DNA from 3 places in the Bacillus sp. XF8 genome. Region 3 is predicted to be linked to each of the others. Evidence: riboswitches for the same ligand, from Rfam matches in the RefSeq annotation. Region 3 holds a riboswitch; each other region holds the start of a gene.
What was found. Region 3 has a riboswitch for S-adenosylmethionine ahead of J4P91_RS12295 (M20 family metallopeptidase). Riboswitches for the same ligand answer to the same signal wherever they lie in the genome.

Region 1 (5,395 bases), on a different contig from region 3:
TCAATGTATCTTCAAAAGATAGGGCATACATATGCTGTTAAATATTTGTTCTTAATGGGCTATATGCTAATTGATTTTATAAATAATTTAATGATTTATTTAAAAACAGATCGAGTATTTGAAAATGGAAATATGGTAGAAATATTTCTAATACTTTTTGCACCGGTCTTTGTGAATAAAAAATACTTTTATTTAATCTCTCTCAGTATAATTGGTAAGTATACTTTTTTTGCTTTATTGTTAAGAGATGTGAAAGTTTTCATTCCGCTAGTGCTATGCATCTTTTTTTTCATCATTTCACACTCTTTATTAAAGAGGTTTCAGTCGTATGTTCGTACAGTTGTGAAAGCGCTAAAAGATATAGAGAAAACTAAAAATCTGGTGCTAATTGGAAAAATGTCAACAGCAATTGGACATGAAATTCGAAACCCGTTAACAGCTTTAAAAGGATTTACTCAAATTCAAAAGGAACGTAATCCAACTGATGTTGCTAGTTATGATATTATGCTACAAGAAATTGAGAGAATCAATGAGTTTGTTAGTGAATTAATGCTGCTTGGAAAGCCAAGACCAACAACTTATCAATTGTGTGATATGCAAAAGATTTTGTTATATGTTATTCAATTGATGGAAAGTTATGCAATGCAGTACGCTGTAAAAATTTATATACAGGTAGATGAAGACTTACCTGATATAAATGGTGATGAAAAACAATTAAAGCAAGTAGTAATAAATCTTGTGAAAAACGGAATTGAATCTATGATGGATGGTGGAAATTTAAAGATTTATGCATCTAAAACGATTGAAGAAAAAGTTTGTATTTGTATTCAGGATGAAGGATGCGGTATGGATAGTGAGAAAATAGAAAAACTCGGAAAAGCTGTTTATACAACAAAGGAGAATGGAACTGGTCTTGGCTTGATCATTACACACAAAATTATTGCAGAACATCAAGGGGATATCAAATTTGAAAGTGACGTTTGCGAAGGCACAAAAGTAGAAATAACATTGCCAACTATATAGAAATTCGAAACAAGAGTACTTTTCTGAAAAGTGCTCTTGTTGTGTAAATATAAACATTTTATAAAAAGATTCGAGAATGCTTTTTTTTATAAAACACTTAGTTTATAATGGAGAAAAATATCGGTATGCAGCTTCTTGCTCATATAACGGTTTGTAGTTTTTTGTTTTACGTGAATTAAAAAGAGGGGTGCACACGCATCCTTTTTTCTATGCAGATATTATGAAAGAGGTGGTATGATGGAATTAACATTAAATTCGGCTGTATGTTTACACACTATTCAATTTCGGAAAGAGCAAAAGAATTATATTGTAAAAGATACAATTACAGGCGAAAAATATGAAATGCCGCCACTTTGTATTGATGCACTTGCAATGATGCGTGACGGCTTTTTATTAGGAGAAATCGAAGAGAAGTTAAAGGAAGAATATCCAGAAGAAGAAGTAAATATTCTAGAATTTACGAGGCAATTGTTAGAGCTAGAGCTTGTTGGAATGGTTGACGGAGAAGAAATCATTTGTACGAAAAAGAAAGATAAAGATTATTTTGCATGGGTTCGTCCTCGTATTGAACAATTTTTCTTTAATTTAAATAGAAAACATCGAAGCAGAGATCAAAGGTGATCTCTGCTTTTTTCATTCATTCAAAAATAACTGCAAACGCTCTTGCAAATGCCCCATCACTATTTTTAATTTTTAATGGTGCCGCTGAAAAGAAGAAACGTTTCGTTTTAATCGCGTCTAAGTTTGTTAAGTTTTCAATTAAGTAAATATTATTCCCTAATAAAATATGATGAATTGGTGATGTTTCGGTCGTCACTTCATCGGGAGAAATGAAATCTAAACCGACAGATTTTACTTTTAATCTAACTAATTCTTCAGCAAGTTCTTCTGAAAGATAAAAGGCTTCTTTTTCATATGCTTCTGTATTCCAGTTGTTTGAGAGATTAGAATGGAAAATGACGATATCTCCTTCTTTTACCCCAGCATCATGTAATACTTCCTTAGGCAATTTTCGTTCTTGTACATGTGTTACATCAACTAGAATAGCTTCACCTACAAACTGATCAAGTGGTAATTGATCAATTGTTGTTGCACCTGAAATAAAATGGGCAGGTGCATCGCAATGTGTACCAACGTGAACAACTGAATGAAAATCTGTGACTTGAAATCCAGCCTCCTCAACACTTGTAATAGGTTCTAGATGAATCGGCGGTGTTCCAGGAAATTGAGACATATTGTTTTCGAATGTTTGTGATAAATCGATTACTTTCATCGGGATACCTCCAATAATTTTTAAAATATAAAAAGCCTATCTTTCAAATCAAGAAAGATAGGCTTTACATACTTGCATGTAAATTCATGTTTTATCTTCCAAAATGCATTGCATTTTGCAGGATTTAGCACCTGTTCAGTTTATATAAACTGAGGTTGCCGGGCTTCAAAGGGCCAGTCCCTCTGCCTCTCTCGATAAGAAATTTATTTAGTTTTAAAATTCATATTTTTTTGTTATTGTTATTGTAATTCATTTCCTTTTTTATTTCAAGAATGACAATAGGTATTCACCCAACTAAGGGTTCCAGCATATGGTAGCTTATGTAAGTAAACTGCTGCAAAGGAGTGAGTGCAGTGACAGGGAAGATTTTAAATTATTATGCTGGAGGAAATACAGCGAGAGGTTTTTATAGTTTATATGAGGAAAGTTTAAGTGGATTGGAAAGGCTTTTCATTTTGAAAGGTGGTCCAGGAACAGGAAAATCCTCACTGATGAAAGCAATTGGGCGTGAGTGGGCTGAAAGAGGATATGATATTGAACTTTTGCATTGTTCCTCTGATAACAAATCCATCGATGGGGTTATTATTCCAAAATTAAAAGTAGGAATTGTAGATGGAACAGCACCCCATGTCGTTGAGCCCAAAACACCTGGAGTTGTAGAAGAATACGTAAACTTAGGTGTTGCATGGGATTCCGAGAAATTAAGAAAACATAAAGATGAAATTACACGTTATATTTCAGAAGCAAGTGGTGCATTTCAATCAGCATATGCTTGTTTCAAAGAAGCATTAGCTATACATGATGATTGGGAGAGAATTTATATTGATAATATTGATTTTCAAAAAGCGAATGAATTAACAAATCAGCTTATACAAAAGTTATTCGCAGATAACAAAGGAAAACAAGCAGTTGTAAAGCGCCGTTTCTTAGGGGCAGCAACACCAAAAGGTGCGGTTGATTTCGTTCCAAATTTAACAGAAGGTATCCAGCATCGTTATTTTATTAAAGGACGCCCGGGGTCAGGGAAATCAACGATGTTAAAAAAGTTAGCAGCGGCAGCAGAAGAAAAAGGTTTTGAAGTTGAAGTGTATCATTGCGGCTTTGACCCGAATAGCCTTGATATGATTATTGTAAGAGAATTAGGTTTTGCAATCTTTGACAGCACCGCACCGCATGAATATTTTCCTGAGCGAGAAGGTGATGAGATTATTGATATGTATAATCTCATTGTTACTCCGGGAACGGATGAAAAATATGCTACAGAAATTCGCGATGTTTCCATTCAATATAAAACAAAAATGAGTGAAGCGATGTCTTTTTTAGCGAAAGCAAAAGCAGTTCGAGATAAATTGGAACGAATTTATATTACTGCGATGGATTTTACAAAAGTAGATGCGTATAAAGACGAAATACAGAGTGAATTTGAGAGAATTGCCAAGTTTGTTAGTGAGCAGCAAAAATGAAGTGATTGTAGAGCTGTCAGGAAGGATCTGACAGCTTCCTTACATACTAAAGAGTTCTCGATATATCGATGTTAGCAGTAGAATGACACTTCAATAATAAGTATATTATATTTGTCGAATTTCCAGGGAAATGATCAGAAAATGAGGATGATACATATGAGGGAAAAAATTCAATTGGAATTAGAGAGAATTGAGAAAGAGAATAATGTAAAGATTTTATTTGCGGTGGAATCTGGAAGCCGTGCGTGGGGATTCCCGTCGAAAGATAGTGATTACGATGTTAGATTTGTATATATTCATCCAGTAGATTGGTATTTATCCGTAAATGAAAAACGTGATGTTATTGAGTATCCAATTAGTGATGCTTTAGATATAAGTGGTTGGGATATTAGAAAAGCACTGCAGCTATTTGCAAAATCAAATCCAGCACTATTAGAATGGATCCGCTCTCCAATTTTTTATTCTAAGAACTCGACTCTTCCAGAACGCCTACAGAAAATGAGCGAAAACGATTTTGATCCAAAAGCAACGATTTATCACTACTTACATATGGCTTCAAAAAACTATCGTGAATTTCTACAAGGAGAGAGTGTGAAGTTGAAAAAGTACTTCTACGTATTGCGCCCTATTTTAGCTTGCAAGTGGTTAGAAGAGAAAGGGACATTACCGCCTGTAGAATTTGAACGATTAATTACTGAACTTTCACTAGAACAAAAAATTTTAAATGAAATTGAAGATTTACTAATAAAGAAAAAAGCTGGTGTTGAGCTAGATGCTGGTCCAAAAATTATGGTATTAAATGAGTTTTTGGAGGAGCAGATAAAGTACTATCAGGAGTATGTGAAGGGAATTGAAAAAGGAAAGGGTATTGAAGTTGAGATGTTGAATGGTTTGTTTCGAGATATGTTATTTGAAATAGGAACAGAGCACCAGTAGATTGGTGCTCTGTTTATTTTAGCTAATTTTATTCTCCATCAACCCGCTTCAGTGGTTTCTCTGCTGGCCCCTCAATTACATCCCCCTCAATTGAAAAGCGTGAGCCATGACAAGGACAATCCCACGTACAATCACCGCTGTTCCATTCTACTTCACAGCCAAGGTGTGTACAGGTCGTATCAACAATATGTAATTTTCCCTCTTTGTCTTTATAAGCACCTGCACGTTTTCCGTGAACTCTTACAACTGCACCTTCACCGTTTTCAAGGTCTTCTGGTTTACGGAGAGCAAATTCTAACTTGCCTTCAATCAAATGTTTTGCCACATCAAGGTTTTGAGACAGGAATGTTTTTATATCTGGATCTGCATGGAATCGTGATGGAGCAAAGAGTTCTTTGTAAGGGCTATCTGTTTTTGTAATTGAAGCTGTTAGTAATTGTGCTGCAGCAGTTCCAGATGTCATACCCCATTTACGATAACCTGTTGCAACGAATATGTTTGGATTATTTTCATTAATATGACCAATGTAAGGCAATTTATCTAGAGTAATTAAGTCTTGTGTTGACCATCTGTAAGGAATTTCATCTATCCCAAATGTTTCTTCCGCGAAAGAGTGCAGTGCTTCATAATGAAGCATCGTATTAATTCCTTGTCCTGTTTTATGGCTTTCTCCACCAACGAGAATGAGTTTTTCTCCATT
Region 2 (5,395 bases), on a different contig from region 3:
TCCTTGAACAAGAATAATCAAGATAAAGACCGTTGCATACATAACTTCCGGTTCATACCGTAAATGACCAAATCGATATGCTAAATCTCCAAGTCCACCTGCACCTACCAGTCCAGCCATTGCCGTTGCACCTATTAGTCCAATCGTTGCGATCGTTAAGCCAAGCACAAGAGATGGACGCGCTTCTCTAACCATAACGTGCCAAATAATTTTCACAGTAGAAATCCCCATCGCTTGATATGCCTCAATTACACCACGATCCACTTCTAGTAAAGCTGTTTCCATTAAACGTGCAATATAGGGAGCTGTAAATACAACAAGCGGTACAATCACACCTTTCACACCAATTGAAGTCCCCATAATCAGCTTTGTAAACGGTAGAATGAAGAATAATAGAATAATAAATGGAATAGAACGAATGACATTAATAATTGTATTAAAAATAGGGTATACAACTTTATTCTCTAGTTGACCACCAGGCCTTGTTAAAACAAGTGTTACTCCTAGTGGTAATGCAATAATAATTGATATAAGTAGTGAAATTGATGTCATTTGAAATGTTTGAATCGTTGCTTCCCATATCATCTTACCCCATTCATCCCAAAAGGACTTGTTTCCCATACTCTTCCCTACCTCCTTCTACAATGATCCCTTGTTCCTGTAAAAATACTAAAGCTCGGTGTATCTCGTTTTCTTCACCTTGCATATGAACAACGAGCTTACCATACGCTTCATGTTTTAGTTGTGTAATATTGCCGGATAAAATATTGGGATACACTTGAAATCGTTTTGTAGCAACAGCCAATGCTGGTTCTCCTGAAGAGTTCCCTATAAACGAGAGTGTTACAATCTCTCCAGTATTTTTTAGCTCTTTCTGTACTTCTTCTGGAATTTTGGCTGCAAAAGCGCTGTTCACAAATTTTTTCGTTGTTACATGTTGTGGATTTGTAAAAATGTCTTTTACTGTGCCACTCTCAATCACAGCCCCATGCTCCATTACAGCAACTCGATCACATATACGTTGTATTACATTCATTTCATGTGTAATTAGCAAAATCGTAATGCCTATTTTCTCGTTGATTTCTAATAACAAATCTAGAATAGAATCCGTTGTTTCTGGGTCTAATGCACTTGTCGCTTCATCACTTAGCAAAACTTCTGGTTCATAGGATAGTGCACGCGCAATCGCAACACGTTGTTTTTGACCACCAGAAAGCTCACTTGGATATGCATCTTTTCTATCAAAAAGGTCAACAATACGTAAATATTTTTCTACTCTTTTTTCAATTTCAGTTTTTGAAATCCCAGCTAGACGTAAAGGTAATGCAATATTTTCATAAACATTGACTGTTTTTAATAAATTAAATCCTTGAAAAATCATCCCAATTTTTTGTCTCGCCTTCGCTAACTCTTTTGTAGACAAATTTGTTAAATCTTTTTCATTTACAATGATATTTCCTGTTGTTGGCTTTTCTAATACATTGACACAACGGATTAATGTACTTTTACCAGCACCACTATATCCGATGATTCCAAACACTTCTCCTTTTTCTACTTTAAGAGAAGTTGGTTTAAGAGCTTCAACCTTACCTTTTTTTGTTGTAAATACTTTGGATACATTTTTCAATTCAATCATTATAGTCAGCTCCTACCAAGACGGCAAAACAGAACCATCAAATTTTTTCTCAATAAACTCTTTTACTTCTTTAGACTGATAAGCTTTCTTTAATTTTTTTACAGCTGCATCATCCTTATTCTCTGTACGAACAACCACCCAGTTTACATATGGTGAATCTTTTCCTTCACGGAAAATAGAATCTTTAGCTGGACTTAGTTTCGCACCTAATGCAAAATTCGTATTAATTGCTGCTGCTTTCACTTCATCTAGCTGCGTTGGTAATTGTGACGCCTCTAACTCAACAATTTTCAAATTCTTCGGATTCTCAATCACATCTTTTGCAGTTGCTTTCTCTGTTGCTTTTGGATCAACCTTTAAAACACCTGCTTTTTCAAATAATTTTAATGCCCGAAGTTCATTCGTTGGATCATTTGGTACAGCAATTGCATCTCCATCTTTTAACTCTTTTACATCTTTTAAGTGTTTAGAATATACTCCCATCGGGAATGTTACCGTTGAAAACACTTCTGTCAATTTCATATTACGCTCTGCTTTAAATACATCTAAGTAGGACTTCGTTTGATAGCTATTCACATCAATATCTTTTTCGTCTAACGATACATTGGGCGCTACATAATCATTAAATATCTGTAAATCAACTTGTAATCCATCTTTTGCCGCTACTTCTTTTACTTTTTCAAAAATTTGTTCATGTGGTCCCCCCGTTACACCAACTGTAACCTTTTTCTCATCTAGCGCTTTTGCTTCCTTATTCGAATCCGCACTACATGCGCCTAATAATAATACCGCTCCACTTACAATACTTAGCACCAACTTCTTCATATAAAATTCCCCCTCAATATATCTGTTCTTAAACAAAAAACACCTCTCAAATAAGAGAGGTGTCGAATAGACAAAATAAGCTCCTCTCTTATCTTCCAAAACGAAAATCGTTTTGCAGGAATTAGCACCTTAGCTTATTATTCATAAGCTCGGTTGCCGGGCATCATAGGGCCAGTCCCTCCGCCACTCTGGATAAGAGTATCTGTATTAAATTTTCCAAAAGTTATGGTACTAATAGTAAATCTTACAAAAAATTTTGTCAATCATATTTTTCTGAATATAAACTTTTTACAAATAACAAATCAATTCAGCTAGTAACCATTTCTAGAGATACTATCAAAGTTTCTGATTGATAACCATATACAAGTTATCCTCATAATGAATATACTAAATAAAAGTAAATACTTTATACTTATATACGAAAAGAGGCTATATTGTATGCAGGAAAAAAATGCTATACAAACCCTACTATTATCTCAGATAGAAAAACTATCCCAATCCTTTCATTACGACTTTTTATATGAAGAGGGACAACAAGGAACACTATGCCAAATCCTTTTACGAGATGATAACGGTTCTATCGTAGCAACACCACTTAGTTTTCATATGCTGATAAATGAAGTTGCTGGGAAAGGCGAACTTATTTTTTATCATGAACATGGTGAATTTCATCGCCAAAAATTTGATATTTATACGGAAGACAGTATTGTTAAATTACTATTATTCATTCAAGAACGATTACAAGTAAACCAGTAAATAATCTGAAAGCAGCTACTTAACATGTAGCTGCTTTCGCAATTTTCTCACTAAAATATTTTATGCCTTTCCCATGATGCTCCTAAATAAATAGCTCTCTTATTTTTTAGTAACATCCATTTCCTCTAGATTCCAAACTCGAGTCACCCAAGACTCGTAAAAAGAAGGCTCATGAGAAACGAGTAAAATGGTTCCTTTATATTGTGCTAGTGTTTCTTTTAATGCTTCTTTCGCATACACATCTAAGTGATTCGTTGGCTCATCTAAAATTAAGACATTACTCTGCATTAACATAAGTTCACATAAACGTACCTTCGTTTGCTCTCCACCACTTAAAAAACAAAGAGGCTGTCGAATATGCTCTTCTTTTAAACCACATCTTGCTAAAGATTGACGAATTTCTTTTTGCGTCATATCTGGACGTCTTGACCATACTTGCTCAAGTGGTGTAATTTCTGTAGCAAATTCTTCTTGTGCAAAATATGCGGGCTTTACTTTCTCTCCAATACGAACTGCCCCACTTAATGGTTCTAGTTGTCCTAGTAACGTTTTTAACATCGTTGTTTTTCCTATTCCATTATGACCAACAATCGCAATTTTTTCGCCCCTTTTTACTTGTAAATCAAATGATGGAAATAATGCTTCTGTATAACCAAATTGTATTTTTTCCGCTTGTAATATACGACTCACAGGTTCAGTGTGAACTTGAAAATGAAAACGCGGCCTTGGTGCACCGTCAGGATTTTCAACTATTTCCATTTTTTTTAATACTTTTTCACGGCTTTTTGCCTGCTTCGCTTTTCGGATTTTATTTTTTTGAATAAAACTCTCTAAATTTGCAATTTCCTTTTGCTGTCTTGCATAAGCTGCTTGTAATTGTTGCTTCTGCAATTGGTAACTTTCTAAAAATCTTTCATAATTCCCCGTATAGCGCTTTATTGTTTGCCCTTCTAAATGATAAATAACATTCGTAATATGGTTTAAAAACGATTCATCATGGGAAACGACAATATAAGCATGCTCATACGCTTGTAAATACGCTCTTAGCCAATCTATATGAACCGTATCTAAATAATTTGTTGGCTCATCCAGCAATAAGATATGTGGCTTCTCTAAGAGAAGCTTTCCAAGTAATAACTTTGTACGCTGACCACCACTTAATTTTGAAACATCTTTTTTCATACCTAAGTCTAACAAGCCTAAACCGGCTGCTACTTCCTCTATTTTTGTATGAACTTGATAAAAATCTGAACCCTCTAGTATATTTTGTAATTCTCCATATTGTACTAATAGCTTCTCTAACTCTGCTTCCTTTGCCATCTTTTCAGCAATGACTATCATTTCACGTTCAATCGTATACAGATGAGAAAATGCACTTTGTAAATATTCTTCAATCGTTATCCCTTCTTGTAAATCAATATGCTGCTCTAAAAATCCCACCTTCGCATGTGGAAACCATTCAATCTTCCCTCCATCAGGCAAAACTTCTCCAGTTAAAAGACGAAGTAACGTTGATTTCCCTGCACCATTACTTCCAACAAGCCCGGCGTGCTCACCTTGTAATAATCGAAAACAAGCATTATATAAAATGGTTTTATCTCCATACGTATGCGTAAGATTTTCTACTGTTAATACACTCATTTTTGTTCTCTCCTTTTCTTTATAACTAACAAGCCAAATAGAGAGAACAGCAAAATAAAGATCTTATTGAATTGTGTATACATGAAAAATGAGTAAGGTGAACACACCTTACCCATTACAATTTATTATCGTAAAAAAGGATTAAGGCTCTTTACCTGCTGTCTTCAATTTGGCTTAAACTTTAAAAATGGGCAGACTTCTCCCATATCAAGCTAAAACCATTTGAAGAACAGTCGATAAAGTCATCTTATCCTTTCACTCCTTTATGAATCATTATTGTCTTATAATAAGCATGTACCATGCTCTTATATTTTATTCGTTATGAATCTTTTTGTTCCTCTTTTTCATTAAAAAATTTTTTCAAACAAAAAGCCTCTTAACAATTATTATATCAAAAATTGTTAAGAGACTTTTATTACTTCTGCATATAAGGAGCCAATATTCCTAAAATCTCCGCTTTATCTTCTTTCAGCTCAAGAGATGTTAACATTTCCATCGTTCGAGGACGGGGTAAGTTAACATTCACCTCACCTACAA
Region 3 (5,395 bases):
CTTTTTATAATAGGGCGACATATGTTTGGGGACCACCGGGAACAGGGAAGTCTTATAATTTATCACGCATTATTTCGGCGCATTATCAAAAAGGAAAATCGGTACTTGTACTAGCTCATAGTAATGCAGCAGTGGATGTATTAATGAGTGAAGTAACAAAGCAAATAGAAAAGAAAGGAAAGTGGACACCAGGAGAAATTGTCCGGTATGGATTTAGTCAACATGAACATATACGTAATCATGAAACGTTGTTAGCTTCTAGATTAGTGGAAACGACGAATGGATCATGGGGGGAAGAAAAGCTTTATTTAGAAGAAATGCGCCAAGATCTTCGTCAAAAAATATTATCGTATGAAGCAACTTCTTCTGATAAAAAACGTATGCAAGAAATTGAAGGCGATCTTAGAAAACAAAGAGCGAAGATTAAAGAAGTAGAAAGAGAATATATTGAAAATGCACAGGTAATTGGTGCAACACTATCCAAATGTGCAATTGATTCTCTTATTTATGAACGAACATTTGATTTAATTGTTGTGGATGAAGTAAGTATGGCCTATGTACCTCAAATTGCCTTAGCGGCTTCTCTTGGAAAAAGAATTGTCGTTTGTGGTGATTTTTTACAGTTGCCACCAATTGCGATGGCAAACCATGAGCTTGTTAGAAAATGGCTAGGGGAAGATATGTTTTATCATGCCGGCATTGTCCAATCTGTAAATAGTTATGAAACGCATCCAAATTTATTTATGCTGCAAGAACAAAGACGTATGCATGCGGATATATCTAAATTTACAAACTCATTTATTTATAAGAATAGAGTGTTCGATCATCCATCTGTTTCGGCAAGAAAAGACTTAGCGAAATTACAGCCGTTTGCAAACGAAGCGACAGCTCTATTTGATACAAGTTTGATGGGAGCTTATTCGTTAAAAGATGCAGCTTCTGGCTCACGTTTCAATATGATGTCAGGGTTGATTGCGATGCAAATGATTTTAATTGGATTGTTAGATGGCGTTCAATCTATTGGAGTTGTAACCCCATATCGCGCGCAGTCCCGTTTTTTATCAACGTGTATAAGAGAAATTTTGCAAAAAACAAAGTATCGAAATACACCTATTCTAGCAGCGACAGTTCATAAATTTCAAGGATCTGAACGAGACATGATGATATTTGATACAGTAGATAGTTATCCGCAAGAAAGGCCTGGCGTGCTATTCTTTGATCATAAGAATCATCGTCTTGTAAACGTTGCGGTAACGAGGGCGAGAGGGAAGTTCATTCAGTTATCAGACTGTCAGTATATGCGGAAAAATCTTTCTAGAAAACAAGCGTTATCTCACTTAACTGCTCATTTAGAAAGACACGGAAATGTATACGATCGTACAACATCGCGTCCATTGTTAGAACGAAAAATTACAAAACGCTTGAGATGGTTTATGCAAATGAATTTGGAAGAACCAAAAGGATTATTAAAAGATATTTTATCAGCAAAACAAAAAATTATTATTTCGCTTCCAAGTACAAGGCAGATAGATAAAAGAGTATGGCAGGCGTTAATGCGTACGTCAGCGCAAGTAACAATCTATAGTGATGGCCCAATTCCATTAAAAAATGTGAGAATACAAAGGCAAAATAAATCACTGCCATTTTTATTAATTGATGATGAAATCTTTTGGGCAGGAGCGCCTTTAACATCTCAAATGATGTTTGAAGGAAGTCCAGAATTCCCTTATATATGTGCAAGATTACATGCACCTGAAACGATTGGCGTTTTAAAAGGGTTTTTAGATATTCGTTAAAATCAGATCGGAATTCCTTGACATTTACTCGGAATAACACTAGAATGAAAATAATTTAATATAATTTTGTGAAAATAAAAACGATTTTCTTATCACGAGAGGTGGAGGGACTGGCCCTATGAAACCTCGGCAGCGGATTCGATACGAATACTGTGCCAATTCCAGCAAGTGAAAGACTTGAAAGATAAGAAAGAAGGCTATTTTTGAATTTGTATTTTCAAGCCTCTTTCTATCTTTTAGAAAGAGGTTTTTTTATGCGTAAATTTAAAGGAGGAATGGGGAAAATGACAACAAAACAAGTAACGTCACACCGAAATATTATTACGGAAAGTATAGAAGGAAATAAAGAAAAATACTTAAAAGCAAGTCATGATATACATGCGAATCCTGAAATCGGTAATCAAGAATTCTTTGCATCTAGAACATTAAGTTTACTTTTAGGGAGTGCAGGATTTCAGCTTCAACACAATATAGCAGGACATGAAACAGGTTTTATCGCACGAAAAAGCTCTGGGGAAAATGGACCTACAATTGCCTTTTTAGCAGAGTATGACGCTTTGCCTGGATTAGGTCATGCGTGTGGTCATAATTTAATTGGAACAATAAGCGTTGCGGCAGCCGTTGCGTTATCAGAAACAATTGAGGAAATTGGCGGTGAAATCGTTGTATTTGGAACACCAGCAGAAGAAGGTGGTCCAAATGGAAGTGCAAAAGCAAGTTATGTGAAGGCAGGTTTGTTTAACAATATCGATGCAGCACTTATGATTCACCCGAGCGGAAAAACAGCAACGACAAGTCCGTCACTCGCAGTTGATCCATTTGATTTTCATTTTTATGGAAAGTCGGCACATGCAGCAGCGTCACCAGAAGAAGGAATTAATGCATTAGATGCGATTATTCAGCTTTACAATGGAATTAATGCACTGCGTCAACAGCTTCCATCAGATGTGAAAATTCATGGTGTCATTACAGAAGGAGGAAAAGCACCAAATATTATTCCAGATTATGCATCAGCGAGATTCTTTATCCGAGCAGCAACACGTAAGAGATGTGCTGAAGTAACTGAAAAGGTACGGAATATCGCTAAGGGAGCTGCTTTAGCAACAGGAACAACAGTAAAAATCAATCAGTTTCAAAATGAAATAGATGAATTGTTAGTTACGAAGACATTTAATGAGGTGGTTGCGGAGGAATTGGAGCTACTTGGTGAAGATGTAAATCGTAAAGAGAGATTTGGAATCGGTTCAACAGATGCAGGAAATGTGAGTCAAGTCGTACCAACGATTCATCCTTATATCAAAATTGGGCCGGATAATTTAATTGCCCATACGAATGAATTTCGAGAAGCGGCGCGTTCAGAGCTGGGAGACAAAGCATTGGTTACATCTGCGAAGGCATTAGCCTATACAGCATACCGATTAATTACAGAAGAAGGAACGCTTAATCAAATTAAGGAGGAATTTAAGGAAGCGCAGCGAAATCAATGATGCAGAAATATAATTGGTTTGACCTTGGTTATTGGAAAAATGATAGTGAAAGGAGCCTGTCGCTTATTTGGTAGGCTCCTTATTTTTAGTTTCACTTAATTCTCTTATTTGACAAATATAATTAGATATCAGAGTAAAGGTAATGAATTATCGCTTATAAAGAATTTTATTAAGGGAAAGAGTGATTGTTTGGATACAGTTTTAATCTTTAAAATTTCTCAATTAAAGTATTTAAAGCTGTTGATTTTATTCTCTCATATTCCATAGCTCCGGTAAGTTCATCAGCAAGAAGAGGAGATTTTCTAACGTATCTTTCACGAATTACATCGTAAAGTTCATATGGAAATAGCATATCGATAAACATGATTTTTTTCTGTTCAGCTGTTAGGGGAGAAATTGATTCATAAGCGTTAATCATAATATTGAATTGATCATCGTTCCAAACTCCTGTTGTATCTAATAAAGGGATAATCATTTTACGCAAGTCACGAATCGGAAGATCAAAAGAAACTGTATCTAAATCTATAACCCAAATTTGATTGTTAGGATCTAGAAGGGAGTTTCCTGTGCCGTAATCTTGATGGCATAGGTTGGGGCTTGTTTGTAATTGGGTGGTCCATGCTTGATATTCAGAATCTAATAGTCGCTGAAGTGTATGTTTTGCTTCTATAATAAAAGGGTCAATTTCTGCTAAGTACAATTGTGAAAATGGATCATCCTTAGTATTTTGAGCTAGGTTTTTCCAAACCTCCATTTGTTGAAATCTCTTGATATAATGGTTTGGCCAACGTCCTAATTTAGTGAAAATAGGCACTCCTGGTGGTGGCTTGTAACCAATAGACGAAAGATGAAAGTCAGCTAACCCCTTCATAATCATTTCAAGGTCTTCTTGCATAGTAAGTTCAAAAGGCCTTCCCTCAATCCATTCGTATCCAACAAATAAAAATGGACCATGTTTTGTATACAACTGATTATTTTTGTTTGGAATAATACTTGGAACACGCATTCCTTTTTTTGCAAGATAATCTTGTGCATGAATAGAAAATAACGCTTTCTTTTCTGGGCGATGAATTCTTTTTAAGCACATAGGTCCATCTGGTGTATGAATTTTCCATACTAAAGCAAGTTGTCCTCCTTGTATTAATTCAATTGTATTTACAGTAATATCCCAATCTTGAATCATTGTTTCGGCTAATGTTAGTAATCTGTTCTCCTCTTCAGGCGATAATATATATTCTGCTTCTTCTGTATGTTTTTCCAAATATGTCACCATCCTTTATACATTCTCTTATTACTGTATGGTACAGGGCAATTGGTTGTTCTAGCCATTCGCCTTTAAGGATAAAAAGTAGAGGTTTTACCTATTTTGTGTTTGAAATTTGGAAAAGGGTGTTGGATAACTCACAATGGTGAGGAATTTTTCGTAACATATGTTGAAAAGGGTTGTATTTTTTATGAAATGGAGGGTATTTGTATGAAAATCGCGATAATATCTACTGAAAAACTACCCGTACCAGCAATACGAGGAGGAGCTATTCAAATTTATATAGATTCCGTTGCTTCTATTATTGCTTCGAAAGGAAAAGATGTGACAGTTATTTCAATAAATGATCCAAATTTAAAAGAGCTGGAAAAAAGAGAAGGTGTTCGGTATATACGTTTTTCGGAAGATGAATATATTCCTCGTATTATTGAGCATCTACGCAAGGAAAATTATGATGTAGTTCATTTATGTAATCGTCCAAACTGGCTGAAAGTTTTATACGATGCTGCACCAAAGACAAAATTTGTATTAAGTGTGCATAATGAAATGTTTGCATATGAAAAAATGAGTGATGAGGAAGGCCAAACATGTCTTTCAGTGGTTTCAAAAATTGTAACAGTTAGTGATTATATCGGTAAGACAATTACTTCTCGTTTCCCAGCAGCGACAAGTAAGACGAAAACAGTATATTCGGGTGTAGATTTAGATCAATATACTCCTGCTTGGACAGCGAGGGGGAAAGAAGTTAGAAGGTCTGTTCAAAAAGAATTGAATTTACAGAATAAAAAAGTAGTTTTATTTGTTGGTCGATTGAGTAAAGTAAAAGGTCCTCATCTTTTGCTACAAGC

Region 1: another riboswitch for S-adenosylmethionine. It lies ahead of J4P91_RS16560 (cyclase family protein); the one in region 3 lies ahead of J4P91_RS12295 (M20 family metallopeptidase).
Region 2: another riboswitch for S-adenosylmethionine. It lies ahead of J4P91_RS16370 (MetQ/NlpA family ABC transporter substrate-binding protein); the one in region 3 lies ahead of J4P91_RS12295 (M20 family metallopeptidase).

The regions. Positions count from the first base shown of each region.
Region 1 covers NZ_JAGDQK010000025.1:56,957-62,351, reverse strand. The annotation lists gene J4P91_RS16570 (ATP-binding protein) at 1-1,023, shown strand, start outside; gene J4P91_RS16565 (hypothetical protein) at 1,261-1,644, shown strand; gene J4P91_RS16560 (cyclase family protein) at 1,661-2,296, opposite strand; SAM riboswitch class I at 2,385-2,497, opposite strand; gene J4P91_RS16555 (PRK06851 family protein) at 2,650-3,759, shown strand; gene J4P91_RS16550 (nucleotidyltransferase domain-containing protein) at 3,916-4,695, shown strand; gene J4P91_RS16545 (FAD-dependent oxidoreductase) at 4,724-5,395, opposite strand, start outside.
Region 2 covers NZ_JAGDQK010000025.1:12,200-17,594, forward strand. The annotation lists gene J4P91_RS16360 (methionine ABC transporter permease) at 1-621, opposite strand, end outside; gene J4P91_RS16365 (methionine ABC transporter ATP-binding protein) at 596-1,636, opposite strand; gene J4P91_RS16370 (MetQ/NlpA family ABC transporter substrate-binding protein) at 1,649-2,461, opposite strand; SAM riboswitch class I at 2,547-2,660, opposite strand; gene J4P91_RS16375 (hypothetical protein) at 2,900-3,217, shown strand; gene J4P91_RS16380 (ABC-F family ATP-binding cassette domain-containing protein) at 3,317-4,858, opposite strand; gene J4P91_RS16385 (ABC transporter ATP-binding protein) at 5,274-5,395, opposite strand, start outside.
Region 3 covers NZ_JAGDQK010000019.1:18,069-23,463, forward strand. The annotation lists gene J4P91_RS12290 (AAA domain-containing protein) at 1-1,796, shown strand, start outside; SAM riboswitch class I at 1,883-1,987, shown strand; gene J4P91_RS12295 (M20 family metallopeptidase) at 2,081-3,283, shown strand; gene J4P91_RS12300 (spore coat kinase CotI) at 3,492-4,556, opposite strand; gene J4P91_RS12305 (glycosyltransferase family 4 protein) at 4,758-5,395, shown strand, end outside.